Regions from separate parts of the Pseudomonas sp. S1(2024) genome, predicted to be linked through region 2. Evidence: predicted binding sites of a transcription regulator. Region 2 holds the regulator's gene; the other holds the start of a gene.

Region 1 (4,602 bases), on a different contig from region 2:
CATGCACGCCCTATCCGGGCGGCGGGCGAAGGCCCAGGGGCCCCTTGATGGGGCCCTTTTTTATTGCCCATCAAACCCGTGGCATTGCCGCGATAGCGTCCACCGCCTCACGAATCAGCGCCGGCCCTTTATAGATGAAGCCGGAGTAGATCTGCACCAGGCTCGCCCCGGCAGCGATCTTCTCGGCGGCATGGCGACCTTCGGTAATGCCGCCAGCGGCAATGATCGGCAGCTTGCCGCCCAGCTCGCCCGCCAGCACCTTGACGATATGGGTGCTCTTCTCCAGCACCGGCGCACCCGACAGGCCACCCGCCTCGCCACCGTACGGCAGGCCTTCGACACCTTCACGCCCCAGCGTGGTGTTGGTGGCGATCACCGCATCCATGCCCGACTCCATCAACGCGGCGGCCACCAGGGCGGTTTCTTCGTCGCTCATGTCCGGGGCAATCTTGATTGCCAGAGGTACGCGCTTGCCATGCGTGCCGGCCAGTTGCTCGCGGCGCACGGCCAGGGCATCGAGCAGTTGCTTGAGCGAATCGCCGAACTGCAGGCTGCGCAGGCCCGGGGTGTTGGGTGAACTGACGTTGACCGTGATGTAACTGGCCTTGGTGTACACCTTGTCCAGGCAGATCAGGTAGTCATCGACGGCACGCTCCACCGGGGTGTCGAAATTCTTGCCGATGTTGATGCCCAGCACACCGTTGTAACGCGCAGCCCGTACCCGGCCGAGCAGGTGATCAACGCCCAGGTTGTTGAAGCCCATGCGGTTGATGATGGCCGTTGCCTCCGGCAGGCGGAACAGCCGCGGCTTGGGGTTGCCCGGCTGTGGACGCGGGGTGACGGTGCCGATTTCGACGAAGCCGAAGCCCAGCTGGGCGAAACCGTCGATGGCCGCGCCGTTCTTGTCCAGGCCGGCCGCCAGGCCCACCGGGTTGGCGAAGTTCAAGCCCATGACCGTAACCGGCAAAGCCGCCGGCTGCTTGCACAGCATGCCGTTGAGGCCGAGACGGCCACCGGCGCCGATCAGGTCCAGGGACAGGTCGTGGGAGGTTTCCGGGGAAAGCTTGAACAGCAGCTGGCGGGCCAGGGTATACATGGGCGGGCAAGGCTCGGGGTGAATGAGGGGGCGATTATAGCCAGCGTGGGGCCGGCATGACAGCAAATCGTGGGGCTGCTGCGCAGCCCATCGCCGGCAAGCCAGCTCCCACAGGTACAACACAAGGGCTGAAACCTGTGCTGTATCTGTGGGAGCTGGCTTGCCGGCGATGAGGCCAATGCAGGCGCCACAAGGCAGTTGCTCCACAGGGAAGCTCCCACAGGTACAACACAAGGGCTGAAACCTGTGCTGTATCTGTGGGAGCTGGCTTGCCGGCGATGAGGCCAATGCAGGCGGCACAGGGCAGTTGCTCCACAGGGATGCTGCCAGATGGCACATCGGTTGCACCGGAAAAGCCCACAGCCTTATCAGTACGGGCGAGGAACCTTGTGAACACTGCACCCCGAACAACGCCCCTGGCCTGGGTCAACGGCAGCGACGCGCCGGAAAAGCCCAGCCTGAACATCGGCTACATGGCCCTGACCGACTGCGCCTCGGTGGTAGTCGCCGCCACCCAGGGCTTCGCCCAGCAGCACGGCCTTACCCTCAACCTCAAGCGCCAGGGCTCCTGGGCCGGGCTGCGCGACAAGCTGGTCAGCGGCGAACTGGATGCGGCGCACTGCCTGTATGGCCTGGTGTACGCCGTGCACCTGGGCATCGGCGGTGTACCGGCCAGCGCCATGGCCGTGCTCATGGGGCTGAACCAGAACGCCCAGGCCATAAACCTGTCCCCGGCCCTGCAGCGCAAAGGCGTGACCAACCCTGAAGCACTGGCGCGCCTGGTGCACCAGCATGGCGCACGCCTCACCTTCGCCCAGACCTTCCCCACCGGTACCCACGCCATGTGGCTGTATTACTGGCTGGCCAGCCAGGGCATCCACCCATTGCGCGACGTCGACAGCGTGGTGGTACCACCGGCGCAAATGGCTGCGCATATTCAGGCCGGGCGCATCGACGGTTTCTGCGTGGGCGAACCCTGGGCTGCCCATGCAGTGGCCACGGGCCAGGGCTTCACCCTGGCCACCAGCCAGTCGATCTGGCCGGACCACCCGGAAAAGGTCCTGGCCTGCGCCCGCGCCTTTGCCGAGCAATATCCCAACAGCGCCCGCGCGCTGATCAAGGCGGTACTCGCCGCCAGCCGCTTCATCGAGCAAAGTCCGGAAAACCGCCGCAGCACCGCGCAACTGCTCAGCAGCAGCGCCTACCTGGACACTCCGCTGGCAAGTATCGAGCCGCGACTGCTCGGCAGCTACCACGATGGCCTGGGTAATCACTGGCAAGACCCGCACGCCCTGCGCCTGCACGATCACGGCCGGGCCAACCTGCCATACCTGTCCGACGGCATGTGGTTCATGACCCAGTTCCGCCGCTGGGGCTTGCTGCGCGATGACCCCGACTACCTCGGCGTGGCGCGCCAGGTCCAGCAACTGGCACTGTATGGCGAGGCGGCCCAAAGCCTCGGCGTGGCCTGCCCCGAGCAGCCGATGCGCAGCAGCCTGCTGATAGATGGCAGCCGCTGGGACGGCAGCGACCCCTACGGCTATGCCCGCAGCTTCAGCCTGCATGCCTTGGGCGACCTGCCCGATGCCCGTGTCGGCGCGTGAGGGGGACCATTCATGTTGCGCATCCTGCTGATCGACGACACCCAGAGCAAACTCGGCCGCCTCAAGGCGGCCTTGAGCGAGGCCGGCTTCGAAGTCATCGAAGCCCCAGGCCTGACCATCGACCTGCCCGCCTGCGTCGAAACGGTGCGCCCGGACGTGGTGCTTATCGATACCGACTCACCGGACCGCGATGTGATGGAACAGGTGGTCCTGGTCAGCCGTGATCAGCCACGGCCAATCGTGCTGTTCACCGACGAGCATGATCCCGGGGTGATGCGCCAGGCGATCCAGGCGGGGGTTAGCGCCTACATCGTCGAAGGCATCCATGCCGCGCGGCTGCAACCGATCCTGGATGTGGCCATGGCCCGCTTCGAAAGTGACCAGGCGCTGAAGGCGCAGCTGCTCGCACGGGACCAGCAACTGGCTGAACGCAAGCGCATCGAGCAGGCCAAGGGTTTGCTGATGAAGATGAAGGACTGCAACGAAGAACAGGCCTACACCCTGATGCGCCGCCAGGCCATGAGCCGGCAGCAGAAGCTGATCCAGGTGGCCGAGCAGATCATTGCCATGCACGAGATGCTGGGCTAGCAACCTGCTTCACGCGGTCCCCTGTAGGAGCGGCCTTGTGTCGCGATGGGCTGCGCAGCAGCCCCGGCAATCTCTGCCGCGAAGCTGAGATCCTGGGGCTGCTGCGCAGCCCATCGCGACACAAGGCCGCTCCTACAAGGAGACTGCAACTTCTCAGAGTTGGCCCATCTCTTGCTGAACAAATATCACCGGTAGCCAACGGCGGTTGCCCCACTTAATCCCCGACAAAGACGTCGCTCTCCCCTCCACGCACGTGGAGCGGGTAGCGGCGTCTTTTTCGTTCCGTTGCATTGCCGAGTGAGGTGTTCGATGAGTACCAGCTTCTGGAAATCCGGGCATGTGCCCACGCTGTTCGCCGCGTTCCTGTACTTCGACCTCAGCTTCATGGTCTGGTACCTGCTTGGCCCATTGGCGGTGCAGATTGCCGCCGATCTGCAGTTGAGTGCACAACAACGGGGCCTGATGGTGGCCACGCCGATCCTGGCCGGGGCGATCCTGCGCTTCGCCATGGGCGTGCTGGTCGACCGCCTGTCACCCAAGACCGCGGGGCTGATCGGCCAAGTGGTGGTCATCGTCGCCCTCGCCGCTGCCTGGCACCTGGGCGTGCACAGCTATGAACAAGCGCTGCTGCTGGGCGTGTTCCTCGGCTTTGCCGGCGCTTCGTTCGCTGTGTCACTGCCGCTGGCCTCGCAATGGTACCCGCCACAGCACCAAGGCAAAGCCATGGGCATTGCAGGTGCCGGCAACTCCGGCACGGTGTTCGCCGCCCTGCTGGCCCCGGCGCTGGCTGCGGGCTTTGGCTGGAACAACGTGTTCGGCTTCGCGCTGATCCCGCTGTCGCTGGCCCTGTTGGTGTTCGCCCTGCTGGCACGCAATGCTCCGCAGCGGCCCAAGCCAAAAGCCATGGCCGACTACCTCAAGGCCCTGGGCGACCGAGACAGCTGGTGGTTCATGTTCTTCTACAGCGTCACCTTCGGCGGCTTCATCGGCCTGGCCAGCGCCCTGCCCGGCTATTTCAGCGACCAGTATGGCCTGAGCCCGGTCACCGCCGGCTACTACACCGCTGCCTGCGTGTTCGCCGGCAGCCTGATGCGCCCGCTCGGCGGCGCCCTGGCCGACCGCTTCGGCGGCATCCGCACCCTGCTGGGCATGTACAGCGTGGCGGCCATCTGCATCGCTGCAGTCGGCTTCAACCTGCCTAGCGCTGCCGCCGCACTGGCCCTGTTCGTCAGCGCCATGCTCGGCCTGGGGGCCGGCAATGGCGCGGTGTTCCAGCTTGTGCCGCAACGCTTCCGCCAGGAGATCGGCGTGATG
Region 2 (4,602 bases):
GAAGCCGGTGCCATACACCGCGTCGTCTGCCTTCGCGGGCACGCCCGCTCCCACACAGCGCAGCCCAAAGGATTGGGCAATCTCCCACAGGCGTTTTGTGCTAAAAAGCTGTTCCCACACGGACCGTGCGGGCCTGCGAACTTTATTCGCCTTCGTCGAAATAATTGTTGATCAGTTCGACCAGCGCTGCCATGGCATCGTCGTCCTGCTCGCCTTCGGTATGCAGGTGCACCTGGGTACCTTTGCCGGCCGCCAGCATCATCACCGCCATGATGCTCTTGCCATCCACCAGCTTGTCCGGCGCACGGCCAACCCTGACCTGGCAGGGGAAGCGGCCGGCAACGCCGACGAACTTGGCTGCCGCCCGGGCATGCAGACCCAGCTTGTTGATGATGGTGATTTCACGGGCGGGCATCGTGGGGCGGATCCTTGGGCTAGAGGTCGCGGTGGCGGACCTGGACGTTTTTCAGGGATTGCTGCAACAACTGGCCAAGGCGTTCGGTGATGTACACCGAGCGGTGGTGGCCGCCGGTGCAGCCAATGGCAATGGTGACGTAGGCACGGTTGCTGGCGGCGAAGCGGGGCAGCCACTTGAGCAGGTAGCTGGAAATGTCGTTGAACATCTCTTCGACATCCGGCTGTGCGGCCAGGTAGTCGATCACCGGCTGGTCGAGGCCGGAGTGCTCACGCAGCTCGGGCTTCCAGTAGGGGTTGGGCAGGCAGCGCACATCGAACACCAGGTCGGCATCGACCGGCATTCCGCGCTTGAAACCGAACGACTCGACCAGGAACGCGGTGCCAGGCTCTGGCTGGTTGAGCAGGCGCAGCTTGATCGAATCACGCAGCTGGTACAGGTTCAGGCTGGTGGTGTCGATCTTCAGGTCGGCCAGGTCTGCAATCGGCCCCAACAATTCGCTTTCCACCCGGATCGCTTCCGCGAGCGAGCGGTTGGCGTTGGTCAGCGGGTGGCGTCGGCGGGTTTCCGAGAAGCGCTTGAGCAGTACGTCTTCGTCGGCATCCAGGTACAGCACGTCGCACTGGATATGCCGGGCGCGGGCTTCTTCGAGCAACTCGGGAAAACGCGTCAGGTGGCTTGGCAAGTTGCGCGCGTCGATCGACACGGCGACCTTGGGTTGCTGCAACTCGGTGTTGATCAGCGCATTTTCCGCCAGTTGCGGCAGCAGCCCGGCGGGCAGGTTGTCAATGCAGTAGAAACCGTTGTCTTCCAGGACATCGAGGGCGGTGCTCTTGCCGGAGCCGGACCGGCCGCTGACGATGATCAGGCGCATGTTCAGTGCTCGTTCTGTACGTCCAGGACAACCTGGAACAGGGCCTCGCTGCTGGTGGCCGCACGCAGGCGATCACGGACCTCCTTGCGATCGAGCATGCTGGCAATCTGGCGCAGCAATTCCAGATGGGCATCGGTGGCGGCTTCTGGCACCAACAGGACGAACAGCAGGTCCACCGGCGCGCCATCGATGGCGTCGTAGTCGATAGGCGCTTCCAGGTGCAGCAGGGCGCTGACCGGAGCGGAACATCCTTCAAGCCGGCAGTGCGGGATGGCGATGCCGTTGCCGAAACCGGTCGAACCGAGTTTTTCCCGGGCGACCAGTTTTTCGAAGACGTCCTGCATCTCCAGTTCGGGCACTTGTTCGGCGATGACGGTGGCGACCTTTTCCAGGGCGCGCTTCTTGCTGCCGCCCGGCACGTTCACGAGGGAACGGCCGGGGGTCAGGATGGTTTCAAGTCGGATCATGGATGAGGGGGATCAGCGGGCAGCTGCACCTTGCAGCAGGCTTTGCTGTTTTTCCTTGTGTTTTTTCAGTTGGCGGTCGAGCTTGTCTGCCAAGGCGTCGATCGCTGCATACATGTCTTCGTGTTCGGCGTTGGCAACCACTTCGCCGCCGGGAATCTGCAAGGTCGCCTCGACCTTCTGCTGCAGCTTCTCGACTTTCATGATGACCTGCACGTTGGTGATCTTGTCGAAGTGACTTTCCACGCGAGCGAGCTTTTCAAGCACATAATCGCGCAGTGGCTGGGTGACTTCTACATGCTGTCCACTGATATTGACTTGCATACAGCTTCTCCTTTGTTGCCCGTGCATAAAGAGGCAGGTCTTGCACCTGCCCCACAAACGCTGTGGCACATCTCAGGGGCTACATCAGTCGCTTGCGCTCGCTCGACGGTGCGATGCCGAGAGACTCGCGGTACTTGGCGACGGTGCGACGGGCTACCTGGATGCCTTGTGCCTCCAGTAAACCAGCGATCTTGCTGTCACTCAATGGCTTTTTCTGATTTTCCGCCGCAACCAGTTTCTTGATGATCGCGCGGATAGCCGTAGACGAGCATTCTCCGCCTTCGGAGGTGCTGACGTGGCTGGAGAAAAAGTATTTCAGTTCGTAGATGCCACGCGGGGTGTGCATGTATTTCTGCGTGGTTACCCGCGAAATGGTCGACTCGTGCATGCCCACCGCTTCGGCAATGTCATGCAGTACCAAGGGCTTCATCGCTTCGTCGCCGTGGTCGAGGAAGCCGCGCTGGTGCTCGACGATCTGCGTGGCCACCTTCATCAGGGTTTCGTTGCGGCTTTGCAGGCTCTTGATGAACCAGCGCGCTTCCTGCAACTGGTTGCGCATGAAGGTGTTGTCGGCGCTGGTGTCGGCCCGGCGCACAAAACCGGCGTACTGCGGGTTGACGCGCAGGCGCGGAATGGCCTCCTGGTTCAGCTCCACCAGCCAGCGGTCGCTGTCCTTGCGCACGATGACGTCGGGCACCACGTACTCAGGCTCGCTGGACTCGATCTGCGAGCCGGGGCGCGGGTTGAGGCTTTGTACCAGCTCGATGACCTGGCGCAGCTCGTCTTCCTTGATTTTCATGCGACGCATCAGCTGGCTGTAATCACGGCTGCCGAGCAGGTCGATGAAGTCGGTGACCAGGCGCTTGGCTTCCGTCATCCACGGGGTGCTGGCGGGCAGCTGGCGCAATTGCAGCAACAGGCATTCGCCAAGGGTGCGGGCGGCAACGCCTGCTGGCTCGAACTGCTGGATGCGGTGCAGAACCGCTTCGACCTCGTCCAGCTCGATATCCAGCTCCGGATCGAAACCGGCGCAGATCTCCTCGAGGGTGTCTTCCAGGTAGCCCTGGCCGTTGATGCTGTCGATCAGGGTGACGGCGATCAGGCGGTCGGTGTCGGACATCGGAGCCAGGTTCAGTTGCCACAGCAGGTGGCTTTGCAGGCTCTCGCCGGCCGATGTGCGGGTGGTGAAGTCCCACTCGTCGTCGTCGTTGCTTGGCAGGCTGCTGGCACTGGTCTGGTAGATGTCTTCCCAGGCGGTGTCGACCGGCAGCTCGTTGGGGATGCGCTCGCTCCATTCACCGTCTTCCAGAGTGTCGGCACTGGTGGTGCTTTCCTGGAAGCTGTTGTCCTGGACTTCGGCGACCGGCTTGTTTTCGGCGTTGTCCGCCATCGGATCGCTGTTGTCGAAGTCGTCGCCGTCTTCCTGACGTTCGAGCATCGGATTCGACTCCAGCGCTTCCTGGATTTCCTGTTGGAGGTCCAGGGTGGAGAGCTGGAGCAGGCGGATGGCCTGTTGCAACTGCGGTGTCATCGTCAGTTGCTGGCCCATTTTAAGGACGAGCGATGGTTTCATGGCTGGGGCTTAATACCTTGTTCGCCGGCGCGCATGCGCCATCCACTACACGAGGGCGCCGGGGCGCCAGATCAAGCAAGTTTTATGCCTTAAATTGTAGCGTTTGCCTAGAGTACCGTAACACTTTACCCCGGGTTTCAGGGCGATTTGCCAGTACTCCAGGCGCGTGCCAGGCTCAGAGTCGGAACTCGTGGCCCAGGTAAACTTCTTTGACCAGGTCGTTGGCCAGGATGGTTTCAGCGTCGCCTTCGGCGATCAGTCGGCCATCATTGACGATATAGGCGGTTTCGCAGATATCCAGGGTCTCACGCACATTGTGGTCGGTGATCAGTACACCGATGCCCTTGGCCTTGAGGTGGTGGATGATCTGCTTGATGTCACCGACCGAAATCGGGTCGACACCGGCAAACGGTTCGTCCAGCAGGATGAACTTGGGGGCGGTCGCCAGCGCGCGGGCAATTTCCACGCGGCGGCGCTCACCACCGGACAGGCTCATGCCGAGGTTGTCGCGAATGTGGCTGATGTGGAACTCCTGCAGCAGGCTTTCCAGCTCTTTGCGCCGGCCGTCGCGGTCGAGGTCCTTGCGGGTCTCGAGGATGGCCATGATGTTGTCGGCCACCGACAGCTTGCGGAAGATCGAGGCTTCTTGCGGAAGATAGCCGATGCCGGCGCGGGCGCGACCGTGCATGGGCTGGTGGCTGACATCGAGGTTGTCGATCAGCACGCGCCCCTGATCGGCCTGGACCAGGCCGACAATCATGTAGAAGCAGGTGGTCTTGCCGGCGCCGTTGGGGCCGAGCAGGCCGACGATCTGGCCGCTGTCGATCGACAGGCTGACGTCGCGTACGACTTGCCGCCCCTTGTAGCTCTTGGCCAGGTGCTGGGCTTTGAGGGTTGCCATTTACTCGGCCTTCTTCTTGGGCTGGATCACCATGTCGATACGCTGACGCGG

What was found. Region 2 encodes sigma-54, which starts transcription at its own class of promoters, with help from an activator protein. Its sites were predicted from a motif close to ANTGGCATNNANNTTGCTNT; they were not measured.
Region 1: the regulator sigma-54 is predicted to act here: its motif matches at 1,426-1,445, upstream of ACLCGK_RS30965 (CmpA/NrtA family ABC transporter substrate-binding protein).

The regions. Positions count from the first base shown of each region.
Region 1 covers NZ_JBKGFP010000126.1:7,648-12,249, reverse strand. Annotated here, with positions in the region: gene ACLCGK_RS30970 (quinone-dependent dihydroorotate dehydrogenase) at 71-1,096, opposite strand; gene ACLCGK_RS30965 (CmpA/NrtA family ABC transporter substrate-binding protein) at 1,486-2,700, shown strand; gene ACLCGK_RS30960 (ANTAR domain-containing response regulator) at 2,713-3,288, shown strand; gene ACLCGK_RS30955 (nitrate/nitrite transporter) at 3,598-4,602, shown strand, end outside.
Region 2 covers NZ_JBKGFP010000006.1:16,844-21,445, reverse strand. Annotated here, with positions in the region: gene ACLCGK_RS04600 (HPr family phosphocarrier protein) at 143-415, opposite strand; gene rapZ (RNase adapter RapZ) at 435-1,289, opposite strand; gene ptsN (PTS IIA-like nitrogen regulatory protein PtsN) at 1,292-1,756, opposite strand; gene hpf (ribosome hibernation-promoting factor, HPF/YfiA family) at 1,769-2,077, opposite strand; gene ACLCGK_RS04580 (RNA polymerase factor sigma-54) at 2,157-3,650, opposite strand; gene lptB (LPS export ABC transporter ATP-binding protein) at 3,826-4,551, opposite strand; gene lptA (lipopolysaccharide transport periplasmic protein LptA) at 4,552-4,602, opposite strand, start outside.